Regions from separate parts of the Parabacteroides sp. D25 genome, predicted to be linked through region 1. Evidence: riboswitches for the same ligand, from Rfam matches in the RefSeq annotation. Region 1 holds a riboswitch; the other holds the start of a gene.
The links. Region 1 has a riboswitch for cobalamin ahead of HMPREF0999_RS03170 (ABC transporter substrate-binding protein). Riboswitches for the same ligand answer to the same signal wherever they lie in the genome.

Region 1 (8,373 bases):
TCATTTTTAAGTTTTACTTCTAATATTCGTTTATATGGCCGCCTTTTCATATCTTTGAGGCGTGTTTATATTTTAAATACACTGCAATATTAATAGTAAATCTTCTAATAACAAAATATTTCGCGAGTAAATTTACTAATAAAATTATGGGCACAGTTCAAAGAATACGGCAATACATTGAAAATAAAGGTATTAGCAAATACAGATTTTACCAACAATCTGGATTATCTAATGGAGCATTAGATAAGGGTGAGAATATAGGCTCTGACAAATGTGAGAAAATACTCTACGCATTTCCTGATCTTAATTCAGATTGGCTTCTTACTGGTAGAGGTTCAATGTTAAAAAATAATGGATTAGAATTGATTGATAATAAAGAAGATATAGAAAAAAATGAATTACCCGAAGTAAACTATGAATATAAAGGAGCACCTTATTATAATGTAGATTTCATTGGTGGCTTTGATTTAGTACTAAATGATCAAACCAATAACCCTGATTATTACATCAATTTCCCACCATACAATAAAGAAGGCGTTGTTTGGTGTAATATCACTGGTCACTCAATGGAACCAGAATTAAATAATGGTGATTTTATTGCTCTGAAAGAAATGACTGACCCGATTGAGTATTTGCCATACGGTGAAATCTATGGAATTATAACAGACAATTACAGAACAGTTAAACGAATACGCATGTCAGAAAGAAAAGGCTTTGTTCGTTTAATACCCACAAATAAGAGTCCTGAATATGGAGAACAGGAGATTCCTATCAATATGATACGAAAAGTGTTTGCAGTTTTGGGAAGTATGCATAGATTATTTTGATATTTAGATATTTACGCCTTATTATATAGGCTGCAATAATAAAAAACTTATGATTTTATACTACTCAATATGCGCAAAAACCCCGTATTAGAACCACAACGAAGTATTATATATAGGTAAATGTACCATAAAAACATATAGTTTTGCATCCCCAAACGCATCCCCTTATAATACATTTCGTTTTTGTTTTAGTAAAAATGCGCCTCCAAATGCATCCCCAATCGCATCCCCAACACCAAAAAAGCGGTATTTCCGACCGTTCAAATCGGTAGGAAACCCGCTATCATAAGGGAAGCCGTTTAAATACGGCTTAAATACTAATAAAACAACTACTTACCGCTTCTTATCAGGTGCGACTGGATAATCATTGCCCGTTTCGTTATTTTGCAGCTTCCATCGATCATCCCGGCGTGTAGAAGGCTGCTTTTGGTAATACCTACTTCTGCCTCCGTCAACACGTCAAAGATGGCTGAAAGACTGCCGAAATAATAGTTCTTCTTCTCATAGATCAAATGTACATGGATAACCTTCGTCATAACTCATTTGGTATTTTTCTTTCTCGCAAAGATACCAAATAATAATTATTTGGAATAATCAAAGAAATATTTCTCACGATCATAATCGAAACCGGATAAAAGAAAAGAGGCCGTTTAAAGCCTCTTTACCACTCCGGCAAGCAAACACCCGTCCGAGCCAATCAAACATCCCTGTGCGCCCCGTTTGCGCCCGTACGGGTCCTATATTAATCCTGTGTACCCCCCAATGTAAAGCAACCGTTTAAAAACCGTTCAAAATAGGCCGCCGATGTAAGCCCAGTGTAAAGGCTGTGTCACTTTTCGTTTTGCACACTTCTCCTACTCTTCACCCGTCTAACTTATTGATATTCTTATTGTATGGTCATTTTCCCTACCAGTAGGTCTTTACACATTTCGTTTTACCCCCCTTATATGGGAAGCTTATTCTTCTTGTCTGTAGCCATTCCCTACGAAAGGCAGACAAGTATTAGGGGTGGCTGTTCCCGGACCATTTGATCAAACTGAAATTGAAAAGCGAGAAGATGTGTTGGTATATACAACACCTGTACTCCACACAGCCGTAGGAGTGACAGGAATGGTGGAATTAAAGTTGTATGTATCTTTCAAGCAATTACAGGAAAGTCGACGAAGCTAGCTTACTTTAAAACAATGGATGTAAATGGAAAAAATTCATAACTATGAATGAAGAAAAACATAGTTATGAATTGAAAATTTCATAGTTATGATTTTTCAGTATCAAAATAGGCAAGTAATTCTTCTATCGTTTGGGTGATATAGGTACCGCCGGAAGTCTCATGGATGATAAAGTGGGTGGTCTTTAAATCGCCAGTCTCAATCCAAATATTCGATTCCACTTCCCGATTCGCCAAAATTCCGTTTCGCTGGAGCCCTTTACGCACCATAGCGTATTTCTGTCCATGTCCAACGAGGCGAATCTGTCGAGAGAATTGATTATCTATACGGAATAATCCGGTATCCTTATCGAAAACAATCCCTTTCCGGGCGAAAAAGTTGCTTAGATGACCACTCAATGCCAAATCCTCGGGAGTACCGGTAGAGATACCATTCGCTTTGTCCATTAACCAGATCTTATCCGATATCTGAAGAGCCAGCTCCAAATCGTGAGTGGACATAAATATCGTCTTATTCGTTTTCCGGGTTAGATGATGGAGTAATTGCATAATCTCTACCTTGCTGGGGAAATCAAGGAATGCGGTAGGTTCATCCAAGTAAATAACCGGAGTCTCCTGAGCGAGCGCCTTAGCGATCATCACTTTCTGGCGTTCTCCATCCGATAAGGTATGGACCATGCGGGATGCTAGTTCCTCAATGCGGACAAGGGCGATGGATTCTTCCACGATCCGCTTATCATCCTTGCTCAACTTACCCCAGAAGCCGGTATACGGGCTACGTCCCATCCCGACCAATTCCCGTACCAACATATTCCGGATCTCACATTTATCGGTCAGCACGACACCGATCGTGGTGCTCAATTCCTTATCGGAATAAGTATCTATATCTTTTCCTAGGACCAATATTTCCCCATCTAATTTAGGTTGGAAAGCCGATAACGTGCGCAATAAAGTAGACTTCCCCACCCCGTTAGCACCCAGCAAACAGGTTAATTCACCACTATAGATCGTAGAGTGTATACCTTTAGCTACCAGCTTTGTACTACTCTTAGAATGGTAACCGATCGAAAGTCCGTTAATATGAATCGTATCTTGTTTCATCTTACTCGTTCAATTCATTCTTACGTTTTCTAAATAATACTGAGGCCACTACTGGAGCACCTACTAAAGCGGTTACCGAGTTGACAGGTAACGCTCCCTCGAACCCCGGCATACGGGCGATCAAATTACAGATCAACGCCAACGCCGCACCGGCGAATAAGACCGCAGGCATTAAAATCCGATGGTCGGAAGTTTGAAATATGGCCCGGCATAAATGCGGAACGGCTAGCCCCAAGAAGATAATAGGTCCGCAATAAGCAGTGACAATCGCCGTAAGGACCCCAGCCGAGGTGATAACCAACAAACGGGCCCGCTTGATATTAAGTCCCAAATTGCGTGCGTAGCTATCCCCAAGAAGCATCAAGTTCATGGTCTTGATAAGCAGGAACGAGAGAGGGATCAAGATTGTCATAAGAATCACGAACAACGTCATCTGATTACCGGAAACACGGGCGAAACTACCCAATCCCCAAATCACGTATGCACGGATATCCTCCTCGACGCTAAAGAATTTAAGTACACCGATCACGGCGTTTGCCACGTAACCGATCATCACACCGATAATCAACAACGTGACATTTCCTTTTACCTTTTGGGAAACATACACGATCAGCGCCATCACGGATAAGGAACCGATCACGGCCGCTATCGATAAGGCGATCTCCCCCATAAAACCAAGTTTACTCAAGGCAACGCCCCCTAAACTACCGCTTAACAACACCACGAAAGCGACACCCATGCTCGCTCCCGAACTGATACCTAAGACCGAAGGTCCGGCCAATGGATTACGGAAAACGGTTTGCATCTGTAAGCCGCTGATGGATAAGCCAGCTCCCGCTACCAACGCTGTCAATGCCTGTGGTAGTCGGGATTTCCAGATAATATTCTGCCATGTAATAGGCTCATTTCCTAAATTCCAGATAATATGCCAAACCGATTGAAGAGGAATAGAGACTGACCCCAACACCAAATTCAAAAAGATTAGAACAAAAATAGCCGTGACAATCGCCAGCATCCATAGGGTATTTGAATGTCTCATCAGTGTTCCTTATTTAAGTCGAGAATAATAGACCGACTCATGATCCGGTAATAAATCCGGATGAAAGATATGAAGCAAATCCGCTAGGACGATCTCCGGTTCTGTCGGCATACTCTCATAAAACGGCGTGTTCTTCATATTACAATAGATAATTCCTTTCTCCCGGAACGCACGGAAATCCTCATAACGAGGATCTTGCTCTTTCAATGCCTCATAGCTGAACGTTCCCGGGAAACTATTCACGATACGCCAATAATCAGCGTCGTCCGCTTGGTTATAGACCGTCTCGAAGTCTAATGTAACACCACCGGATCGCTCATCATCTTTCAAGAAATAATCAGCGCCGGCATCCTTGAAAAGTTGCGCTAAGAAGCTCTTTCCTCCTACGGCATACCAGTTTCCACCCCGTAACTCGCCACTAAAAACGATCGGACGTTTTTTAACCTTACCATCCGCCGTAAGTTCCTTTAATTCATTATACCTCTTCTCGATGGTGGCGAAACGCTCATTGCCATCTTTCTCTATCCCCAACAGCAAGCCTACGAACTTGATCCACTCGGCCTGTCCCAATGGCGTAGTCTCCTTATAACCCAAATGGGGAATCAAGGGAATACCCACGTCTTTCAGCGTCTCATAGCCTCCCCGCTTGAATGGCGATACAAGGATCAAATCAGGATTCATGCTCATGATAACCTCGTTATCGAAATTCCCCTCGATACCGATCTTAGCGGTTTTACCTTCTTTCAGGCGTTCGTTCATCTCTTTATTGAACAAATGCCGTGTACTGGTAATCCCAACGACCCTATCCAAGGCACCCAATTTAATAAAGTTCGATAATTGCAGGGAAGTCATACAGATAACGCTTCGGATAGGAAGCTCTATCACCGTATAATCAGCGGGAATCCCCGTGGGTTTCGCACCTCTTTTCACGAACGCATAATGAAACGTGGTGCTTTCCTCATTTTGAGGATCTTGGATATCAGCCAAGAGATATTGATCCGCATAGGTAAGCTTGAATCCTTGGGCGTATAAAGGCTTAACCTGCTCTTGCGAGAACGCAGATTGCTCTACGGAAGCCGTCTTCCCTATTTCTCCTTTTTCACGGATACCTGAAGTACATGATAAAGTCAATACCGATAAAAGCAAGCATCCACCCGCTATAAACTTATTCATAATCCTTGTTTAATTGACAGTTGATCATTGACAGTTACTCTCGTCCTGCTCCACGGGACAGCAACATTTATTTATGAACCGGCAGGTCTTCTGACTTACTTCCATTCAGGACGCCTTCCCGATTACAAAACCAGTGGCCAAGGTATTGTCCGAATGTTTAAAAGTTCACAGCAGCGTGGTCTGTCCGGGATTCTCACCCGGTTCCCTTTTAATCCGCCTCCCGGAAAAAGAGATAAGCGGAGCCTGTTACAGTGACAAAAGTAGTAAGAATATTTGTATACATCCACAATTTTAAGGACTTTTGCGTTTCAAATAAAAACAGATACACATGAATCATCCTATTCACTTCGTCTCATTAGGTCCCGGTGATCCGGAATTAATTACGCTGAAAGGGCTTAAAACATTACAAAAGGCTGATATTATCTATTGTCCTGCTACACAAGGCAAGCATGGAATCATATCTCGGGCGACGGATATATTGAAAGCTATTGAGGTAGACGAATCCTTGATCCATCCGTTTATTTTGCCAATGAGTAAGGAACGGACAGATGCGTTAAACGCTTATAACGAATTGTTTCTGGATGCCCAAGCTGAATATTTGAAAGGGAAACAAATCGTGATCGTCGCCGAGGGAGACGCTGGTTTTTATTCATCTATACAATATGTATACGATAAATTCGAGGAAACAGGAATCCCGGTAGATCGAATCGCAGGAATTCCGGCATTTATAGCGGCAGGTGCCTTGGCCGGGATACATATCGTAAAACAAGAGGAGCAAATTAACGTAATCCCCGGGACTGCGTCGTTCGATGAACTTTCGGCAAAAATAGAAAATGGAATGATCATCGTCATCATGAAATTACCGGGTTGCCAAGAGGCTATTCATACTTGTATCCGGCAGTATGCGGATAAGGCGGTTTTTCATTATTTCGAGAATGTAGGAACAAGAAAAGAATATTATACTACTGATATCGCCACTATACATTCCAAGGATTTCCCCTATTTCTCCCTACTGATTATCCAACCTCGCTAAAAGAAGAAGGCTGCCCGGAGAGTAACCAAACCCGGACAGCCCATCTTATTACGCTACATGCAATATATGCTTAAGCTGATCGATATGGAAACGAAGTGTATCCATATAAGGTTTCACTGAATTATGGTACATGACCGCTTTTGCGTGCATATCTTCCAACTCGCTTACTTTACGGTTCGCCTCACGCATTTTACAAGCGTTGTAGCGAATACCCGATACATGTCCTTTGATATCCTCGATCGCTTGGTTTCCCCGGTTGAAGATAGACTCTGCTTCTTCCGGAGCGTATACCGTATAGGCTTGGGCAACGTCATCCAGTAACGCCTGTTGATAAGAGCCGGCTATCGGGAGCAATTGATGGATCGCATGATGACATAAAGAATGAACCTCGTTTTGAAGCTTCTTCAATTCTACTTCCCACTTTGATTCACATACTTCATCCAATTGTTTGACTTCCGCTACGACACGACCGCTAAACAATTCCACTACCATCTTTTCCCATGCTTCTGCTACCCACGATTTAGTAGCAAATGTAACCTGACTAAATCTTACTGTTGACATAACCTTAAATTTACATATTATATTGCTAATGTTATTAGTCTCTTATCTGTTTCAATTTATCACACTCAAACCATTTTAGGTTTCTTTTTATCGTTGTGACATCACAAAATTAATCAAATTATTACAGATGAATAATTTTAAAGACTATTTTATAATTCTTTAAAAGTACAACAAGCAAAACGTATGATTTTTGCAAAGCTCACTTTACAAAAAGTTTAATTTCAAGCCTGACAGCTATCACAAAAAGCAAGATCCTCGCCATCTTCGCACAAAAATATCAAAATAACACAATCTTATTATTCCATAAAGGGGGAAAACCTTGTTCCGTATCATTTTGTTATTATAATAAATTAGATTTACTTTGTTCAAACTATATAAACTTACATAAAGCACATGAAATCGGACATTGAGATAGCAAGAGAAACAGACTTGCGTAAAATTAAGGAAGTTGCGACAACGTTAGGTATCCCTCGTGAGGAAGTACAAAATTATGGCAGGTATATTGCCAAGGTTCCTATCCATTTGATCGATAAAAAGCAAATGGACCAGCATAATTTAATTTTAGTGACCGCTATCACTCCCACTAAAGCGGGAATCGGAAAGACTACGGTTTCGATCGGTCTGGCTTTAGGGCTGAATAAAATAGGGAAGAAAGCGGTGGTCGCTTTACGTGAGCCGTCTCTTGGCCCGTGTTTCGGCATGAAAGGTGGTGCTGCCGGAGGTGGATATGCCCAAGTGCTTCCCATGGAAAACATCAACTTGCATTTTACAGGGGATTTTCATGCGGTTACTTCCGCCCACAATATGATTACCGCTTTATTGGATAACTATATTTATCAGACCCGCAACACCTGCGAGGGATTGAAGGAGATCAAATGGAAACGGGTTCTTGACGTAAACGACCGTAGCTTACGTAACATCGTATCGGGTCTAGGCGGCTCGGCGAACGGTGTCCCTACCGAGACCGGATTTGACATCACTCCCGCTTCAGAGATCATGGCGATCCTTTGCTTGGCTACGGATATAGAGGATTTGAAACGACGTGTCGGAAATATTTTATTGGGTTATACAAACGAAGATAAGCCTTTCACGGTAAATGATCTTGGCATAGCCGGAGCTATTACCGTATTGCTAAAAGACGCATTACTGCCGAACCTTGTACAAACAACGGAGAATACTCCCGCATTTGTACATGGAGGTCCTTTCGCTAATATCGCCCATGGATGTAATTCCATATCGGCCACCCAAATGGCTCTTACTTATGGAGATTATGTGATTACGGAGGCTGGTTTCGGCGCTGATCTGGGCGCGGAGAAATTCTTTAATATCAAATGTAGAAAAGCGGGGCTTTCACCGAAACTGACAGTCATCGTAGCGACTGCCCAGAGCTTGAAACTTCATGGTGGCGTTCCGGAGAAAGAAATCAAGGAACCGAATATCGAAGGATTAAAGAACGGATTCGCTAACTTAG
Region 2 (8,373 bases), on a different contig from region 1:
GGATATCCTCGGGATGTAAGGATAGACTGCTATATCGTTTTTTTAGAAGCTCCTGTTTATCTCTTGGCAATTCACGGATCATCCGGTCGTAAATATTATCTTGATGTAAAGCGATTACCGCCAATCTCCATCCGGTTGCTCCGAAATATTTGGAGAAAGAATAGACACATAACGTATTCTTTGGTAATTCGGCCATCATCGAGCGAAAATGCGGAATAAATGTCGCATACACATCATCCGTAATAATCATAAGGTTGGGATTGTCGTTCCGTACGATCTCAACGATCCTATTCATCAATGCTTTTGTCAATCCGTATGAAGGCGGGTTGCTCGGGTTTGTTATGAAAGCGGCTTTCACGCTAGGATCTTTCAGGACATCTAAATCCTTTTCTTGATATTGCCACGTGTGATAGCCGTCTTTTGTCATCTTCAAGGCTTTTATCTCTATGACATTAAAAAGATAACGAGCCTGTTCCGGAATCTCTATATAAGGAGTGAATACCGGAGCGAAGAGAATGATCTTGTCTCCCTTATTCAACAAGAAATTCTGCTGCAAGGAATCGAAGATATAACACATGGCGGCAGTTCCGCCCTCGGTAGCGAAAAGATCGAATATTCCCTCAGGGGGCTGGTTATCACATAATTCTTGGTCTAAATAATCCCGCACGAGCATTTCCGTATATTTCAAGATACGATCGGGAACCGGATATTGATCACCAATGACACCTTCCGCCCATTCATATACAAGTTCATTCTCATCTACACCTTTTTCCGTGACCAGATATTCATAGGTACCCTTCAATAAAGTAGCGCCGGGAGATTGCGCATGTTTCTTTAGAAACTGTACGAAGCGAGACGCGATCCTTTTGCGGTTGGGAACCCCTGCGGCTCCGGCCATCTCATCTGCCAATTCGGTTTCCCGCAGGCATTCCTCCAAGGCGAACTGCCCTAATAGGAAGAATGCCTCCCGTGGAACCGTACTGATCCAGTTTGGATTTCCCCTTCCTGCGTTCAGCATGATGTGCGTACTTTTACGAGCGCTCTCATCCGCTAACTCTATCAAGATGTTCTTTAGCTCGAAAGGGCTAATCTCCGACATCTTTTTCTCATATTCTCTCGTGACATGTATTTTCTTCTTGTCCATACATTATATATATTACATGATTAGCACAATAACGACACCCCAGATGATTAATAAAGTATTACCCACCGCATAGGTAACGGTATAGCCTAAGGCTGGAGTCTCACTTCCTACGGCATCTTCCACCGCTCCTAATGCGGCAGTTGTCGTACGTGAACCCGCCGTACAACCTAAAGTAATAGCCGGGTGGAACTTAAAAACGTAACGTCCCATCAGAATACCGATGATAAGCGGGATAGATGTCGCTAAAGCACCGATAATAAATAAACTTATACCGACTTCCTTCAATCCGGTCACGAAACTGGGACCCGCCGTGATACCGACTACGGCGATAAACATATTCAATCCCAAATTATTTAATATCCAGACGGAAGGCTCCGGAATACGCCCGAAGGTCGGATGCTTAGAACGAAGCCATCCAAAGACGAGCCCGGCTATCAAAGCACCTCCACTCGTACTTAGGCTAATCGGGACACCCCCGAAATGAATCGCGAGCGAACCTAAAATTCCCCCTAAGAAAATACCGATACCCACGAAAATCAAATCGGTCTGATTGGTTGGGCGATCGGGATATCCTAAAGCCGTCGCCGCTTTATTTACCTCTGATTTCATGCCTGCCAATTCCAGCATATCACCGGAATCTATCACCGTAGCGGCCAAGACCGGGATATTGATACCCGCACGCCTTACGGACTTGATGCTAACACCATGCATAAACGATTGATTGCGTAAATAGCAGATCTTTTTCCCCACGTATTCCTTATGGATCACTAGTACGGGTAACGTCTCTGCCGGAAAATCGAGCAATTCAATGTCATTGACCTCGTCGCCAATCCAGTTCTCCTCTCCGATCACGAATTCCCGGCGACCGCTTAGGACAACCTCATTTCCGGTATGTAAAACCAAATCCGGTTTAACATCAGTTACTACATTATTAATACGGACACGCTCCACGAACAAATGCCGTCCCAATTGGTCTAAATATACCTCCAACTGCTTTACGCTTTTGCCATCCTTGAACCATTCATTACTAATCTTATAGGCCCGGAAAGTTACCGGACGGGCGGCAGGCATAAAGCCCGGTTGCTCGCTCTCGTCGTTATTTCCCATTTTAGCCTCTAGCTCTTTACACGCTTTTTTCACGTAGTCGAGTCCTCCTAAAAGACGTGGCCCGATATCACTCACTAACCATGCGGATCCTGCCGTACCGAAAATATAAGTTACCGCATAGGCCACGGGCATTACATTTACCATAGCGCTTTTATCCGTATCGCTAATATTCATCTGTCCGATCGTATCTTCGGCAACTCCTAATACTGCCGACATCGTCTGGGAGCCCGCCAATAATCCTGCGGCCTCGCCTGCGTTATATCCCATAAGTTTCGCTAACAAAAAAGGAGCGATCAAACAAAATATACACATGACGGCGGCGAAAAGCATTTGAGGAAGACCTTCCTTTTTCAATCCCCGGAAGAACTGTGGCCCAACGCTATATCCTACAGCGAAGAGGAACATCAAGAAAAAGACGGACTTTAACGGTCCGCTTATATCGATTTTTAATTGCCCGATCAATACACCGACCAATAATACGCTGGTAACCGTTCCCAGCGTGAACTTCTTTATCTTAAACTTGCCAATCCAGAAACCGAGAGCTAAGGTTATGAAAATAGCTAGCTCCGGATAATGTTGAAGTAAATTAGTTATCCATTCCATATCTATTTATTTGATGTTAAACAAAAAAGATGCTATTGGAACAGGGATTCTTTGAAAGATGTTGTTACTTTTCGGAATTATTTATATAAATTTGCGACCGCTTAGGTGATAGAGTTTGTCTACCGACAACTCTATAAAAGGGAATCCGGTTAGAATCCGGAACAGTGCCCGCTACTGTGAAGCTCTTGAAAAGGAAAGCGTTCTGCTATGCCACTGTCTTAAGAAAGATGGGAAGGTTGCTTTCCGAGCCAGTCAGGAAACCTGCCAAGCGAAGTAATGATTAATTCCTCCCGGGGTTAGGAGTAATTAAGAGGATAGAAATATCACCTATATCTAAAAGATGTTGGAGACGGAATAATACGTTGTCTCCGTGGGATTGATATGTAATCTAATTATTAATATATTCATATGATGAGGAAACACTTACTATCTTTCTTCCTGCTGGTCATCAGCCTAGTTTGTCGTGCGCACGATGGCGAGAATTTTGTAGCATCCGATTTATTCGCCTCTTTACAACCGGGCGATAAGGCCGCTTTATTGATGGTACATTTTGGAACAACCCATGATGATACCCGTGCCTTGACAATCGACGCGATCAATCAAAAAGCGAAAGAAGCTTTCAAAGATGTTGAGTTGCGTGAGGCATGGACTTCTCGCATTGTAATGCGCCGCTTAAAAGCTCGTGGCATAGAGAAACTAAACCCGATCGAAGCCTTGGAAAAGTTAAAGGCTGATGGTTATACGCACATTTTGATCCAATCCACGAATATAATCGAAGGTATCGAGATGGAATCCTTACGTAAGGATGTTGCCACCATGAAATCTTCTTTCAAGGAGATTCGTATCGGTAATCCTTTATTGTATACACCGGAGGATTATGAGGCGGTAATCGCCGCTATCATAAAAAATGGGGCGAAAGAAGGCGCTACTTTATTGGTAGGCCATGGCACTTATACACCGGCGACGGCCCAATATGCTATGTTGGATTATATGTTGAAGGAGAAGGGATTCAAGGATTATTCCGTAGGAACCATCGAGGGCTATCCTACTTTTGATACGATGGTAGCCCAAGTAAAGGCCAATGGAACGAAGAAAGTCTTGTTGATGCCATTTATGTTTGTTGCCGGAGACCATGCGAAAAACGATATCGCCGGTGATTGGAAAGAGGAATTGGAAAAGAAAGGCTACGAGGTAAGCGTATTTATGGAAGGTCTGGGACAGAATCCGGATATTCAGAAGATCTTCATCGAACATGCCCGTTTCATGGCTAAACATAAGATGATCGATATCGTTGATAAGAAGAAAGCTTATGCGGTAGAGAAGGACTAAAAAAGTTCTCCAAATCTATGTTTTATTCCTTTCGGAAGAAAAAGTAATTCCTTCCGAAAGAAACTAAATTTTCATTCGAAGGAAAATGGAATTTCTTTCGAAAGGGATTTCACATGCATACAATAAACAGTTATAATGCTAAATATATGAAAAGAGTTTTGACAATCTTACCGTTGACAGCCTTATGTATCAGTACGATGCAGGCGCAACACAAGAATGAGTACACGAATTTCGCCGATACGACATTCAATATTCAAGAAGTCGTAGCGACCGCCGCACGCAAGCCACGTCCACAAATCACGAAGTTGGACGTACCTATGAAATATCTTCCTATTTCAATTAATAGCATTACGGCGAGTAGTTTGGAGTTGCGAGGTATCCGTAATATCCAAGATGCGGTACGCTTTATGCCGGGCGTACGATTCCAGACATCTTATGGCGCATTTCAACAATTGTCGATCCGTGGTTTCGATCATTCTATCATGATGATAGACGGTATCCGCGATGAACGTTCGGCAATAAACAACTCTTATCCCGTACCCGATCTATCCTGTATCGAGTCTATTGAATTATTAAAGGGACCGGCTTCTGTACTTTACGGACATTCAGCCGTAGGTGGAACCTTGAATATCGTTCGTAAATCCCCGTCAGAGAAACAGAGCGTTAACGCCCGATTGGCCTATGGTAGTTACGAGAATAAAGAGGCGACGCTTGGCATGGGCGGTAAATTGGTCGGTCCGGTCAATTATTACGCCAATGTCAACTTTTCCGATCAAGAGGGCTGGCGTGATAATGGCAACCGTCGCTTTTCCGGTTATCTGGCATTGCAAGCTAAAATGACGGAACGTGACATATTAGATGTTCGTGGAGGTTTTAACCGCGACTTCTATGGGACGGAGATCGGTCTTCCCGATTTAATGGCAAATGATGTATATAATGTGCAAACAGGACAGTTATATCTCCATAAAAATGATATGCTACCGGGACTTGACCGTGAGGCTCGCTACAATAACGAGTCCGACTTTATGAAGAATCACGCTTGGAACATATCAACGCAGTACACACATACTTTTTGGAACGGTGCGAAACTAACAGATCGCCTTTCTTACAATAACGACGATATCAACTATTTTGGGACGGAAGCCCTCGACTATCTCGAAAGTGATGATCCGATCTATGATCATTATTATATGAAAAATGGCCAGAAAAAATATATCTGTTTGGACAGTGTATATCTTTCTTTCCCGCTTCGCTTCTCCCATATAGCCAAGACGGTAACCAATACGCTCGAGCTAAGCGGTAAATTCAGGACGGGTGAGATAAAGCATACGTATATGGGAGGTTACTCTTTCGTCGCCTTGAATCGTACCAGCTATTCGGGCTATAATTTAGGAGATGATGTTCAGGGTCCCGGCCTTTATTCGCATGTATCCGTTTATGATCCGCATAGCATGGGATATATGACCAGTAAATTCTCGAAAGCAACGGTTACGCATCATTATTCCAACAGCCTTTATCTTCAAGATATGGTTGAGTTCAACGAGCAATGGAAGGTATTAGCCGCTCTACGTTACGACTTTTTCCGTTATATGTCCGCCAGCGCTACAACTCCTACCGGACGACGTGAGTATGAGGAGCATTCAAGCTTCAATATGATAAAGAATAAGGCGTTGACCTATCGTTTCGGAGCGGTCTATCTGCCCCATCCGAATACATCCATTTATGCGTCTTTCGCCTCTTTCTTCAAGCCGATCCGTACGTTCTATCAAGATAACGTCATTTATGTAGGAGGTGATGGAAATCGTTTCGAGCCTGCTCGCAATGAGGAAGTATTTAAGCCGGAGAAAGGATACCAAGCCGAGGTGGGTCTTAAATATCAATTGAACAATATATTAAGCGCCAATGCCAGCTTGTTCTATATCCGGAAGATGAACAGTACGGCTACGTTGACCAACAACTATCAAGTGGAGGTAAACGGCGAGACTACCACGAAGAGCGTAATCGGACAGGTGGGTGTACAAGATTCCAAGGGTTTTGATTTTGATGTCACTCTTTCTCCGGTAAGCACCTTAGCGCTGACGATCGGTTATGGATTGAACGACTCCAAGATCCGGGAGATGAAAGAAATAAAGGATCCGGAATTGATCGAGGCTATCTATGGCAATAACCCGGATGAGACAAAGCAACAATTGAATAGCCAAGAAGGAAACTGGCAGAGCAACGTACCGAACCAGACTTTCTACGCATACGGCAGTTATACCATCCCTCGGGGTGTCTTGAAGAATCTGGAATTTCACTTGAGTAGCAGTTATACCGGTAAAGTATACCGTAATACATCTAACAACTCTTGGTTCGATCCGTATTGGGTAACCGATTTCGGTATGTCTTATTTGTTGAACAACAATATTCACCTTACATTCAACTTGAATAACTTGTTTGACAACAATTATTATAACCAAGCGCTCGGACAACAGATGGTGCCAAGCATGCCTCGTAATTTCCAAGTGGCTATCTCCTATACATTATAATATATAGAACATACGCTCATGAATCTATTGACAAAGATCATGCAATTTATACACAGGATACTGGGCACGGCGCTCAGTATCCTGTTCCTCGTTTGGTTCCTATCGGGATTGGTAATGATCTACCATACGTTCCCGCGAGCGGACCGGGCCGATAAACGGGCGAAGATGGATATTCTCTCTCCGGAGAATCTTCCTTCGTTAGACCAGATAGAGAAACGTTTACCGCAGAACGAGCGGATAAGCCATGTTACCTTAAACAGCTATTTGGGACAAACTGTTTTTCATCTCCGGACGGAGAAAGGGAGCTATGATATTCCTGCCGACTCGACGGAAAGATTACCCGTAATCGACTGGAATCATATCCAACGTGTGGCATCACTATGGAATACCTCTTCCATAGCGAAGGTAGATTCCTTGTACACCTTGGACCAATGGATTCCATTCGGTCGTTTAAAAGAGGAATTTCCGATCTATAAATTCCATTTCGCCGATCCGGAACGACATGAATTATACATATCCTCTAAATCCGGGGAGGTTTTGCAATATACGGATAAAAACAGTCGTTTCTGGGCTTGGCTCGGGGCGATCCCTCATTGGGTCTATTTCACTTCCTTGCGGCAAGACGCTGAATTATGGATAAAGGTAGTTGTCTGGTTATCCGGAATCGGGTGCGTTATGTGTATCGCCGGGATCTATTTAGGAATACGGGATTTCCGGTTAGCGAGGAGACGTCATTTGATTTCCCCTTATAAGAAGTTCTGGTATAAATGGCATCATATTCTTGGGGTGTTATTCGGTTTATTCGTCCTCACCTTCTGCTTTAGTGGTATGATGTCTTTGGCTCGTGTACAGGATTGGGGGTTGAAAGCCAAGCTCGATATAAACCCGGTTCAAGAACTGCGGAAGATGGCTCCTTCCCCACTCGATTATCCGTTGGATTACAGGGCGGTCATACAAGCCTATCCCGGCCAGATCCGTCAATTGGAATGGAGTAGTTTTGGTGATATACCCTTTTACATCGTACAAACAGACACGAAGGATATTGTCGTGAACGCAAATAAGAGTGACGGGATATCTTTATTGAACCTGCGACCGGAAGAAATCCGTTCCGTATTGTCTCAGATACATGGTATCGGGACCACGGCTGATATCAAACTGTTGGATGCTTATGATACGTATTATATCTCACGAAAAAGGAATTTAGAACTCCCGGTCTGGAAAGTATCTATTCAAGACGTGGATAATAGTTGTTATTACATTAATCCCCGTAATGGACAATACCGTTATGTAAATACGCCGTCTCGTTGGAACCATTGGATGTATCCGGCATTGCATAGCTTGAATCTGAAATTCTTGGTAGATCATCCGGTCTTATGGAATATCGTGATGTGGGGAACCATGTTGGGAGGCACGTTCGTTTCCTTATCCGGTGTATGGCTTGCGATAAAATATATCAGGCGAAAAGCGAGAAGAAAGAAGTAAAGCCTGTATATTTGTATTATATTTATTGAGAACATTGTATTATAAAATAGATTTGAATGAATAAAGGCAAGATTATAGTCGCCGGAATCGGCCCCGGTAGCGAGGCCGATATAACGCCTGCGGTTTTGGCCGCTATCCAAAGCTCGGATGTCATCATAGGATATAAATATTATTTCCGTT

Region 2: it holds a riboswitch for cobalamin, as region 1 does, so the genes downstream of both, HMPREF0999_RS11065 (sirohydrochlorin cobaltochelatase) here and HMPREF0999_RS03170 (ABC transporter substrate-binding protein) in region 1, are expected to answer to the same signal.

What each region holds. Positions count from the first base shown of each region.
Region 1 is NZ_JH976500.1:794,590-802,962, reverse strand. Features, by position in the region: gene HMPREF0999_RS03190 (helix-turn-helix transcriptional regulator) at 147-827, shown strand; gene HMPREF0999_RS03185 (hypothetical protein) at 1,157-1,363, opposite strand; gene HMPREF0999_RS03180 (ABC transporter ATP-binding protein) at 2,083-3,096, opposite strand; gene HMPREF0999_RS03175 (iron ABC transporter permease) at 3,098-4,135, opposite strand; gene HMPREF0999_RS03170 (ABC transporter substrate-binding protein) at 4,145-5,308, opposite strand; cobalamin riboswitch at 5,371-5,570, opposite strand; gene HMPREF0999_RS03165 (precorrin-2 C(20)-methyltransferase) at 5,637-6,341, shown strand; gene HMPREF0999_RS03160 (hypothetical protein) at 6,390-6,902, opposite strand; gene HMPREF0999_RS03155 (formate--tetrahydrofolate ligase) at 7,296-8,373, shown strand, end outside.
Region 2 is NZ_JH976503.1:113,036-121,408, reverse strand. Features, by position in the region: gene HMPREF0999_RS11075 (bifunctional aspartate transaminase/aspartate 4-decarboxylase) at 1-1,144, opposite strand, end outside; gene aspT (aspartate-alanine antiporter) at 1,157-2,854, opposite strand; cobalamin riboswitch at 2,941-3,138, shown strand; gene HMPREF0999_RS11065 (sirohydrochlorin cobaltochelatase) at 3,266-4,183, shown strand; gene HMPREF0999_RS11060 (TonB-dependent receptor) at 4,330-6,711, shown strand; gene HMPREF0999_RS11055 (PepSY domain-containing protein) at 6,730-8,193, shown strand; gene cobJ (precorrin-3B C(17)-methyltransferase) at 8,250-8,373, shown strand, end outside.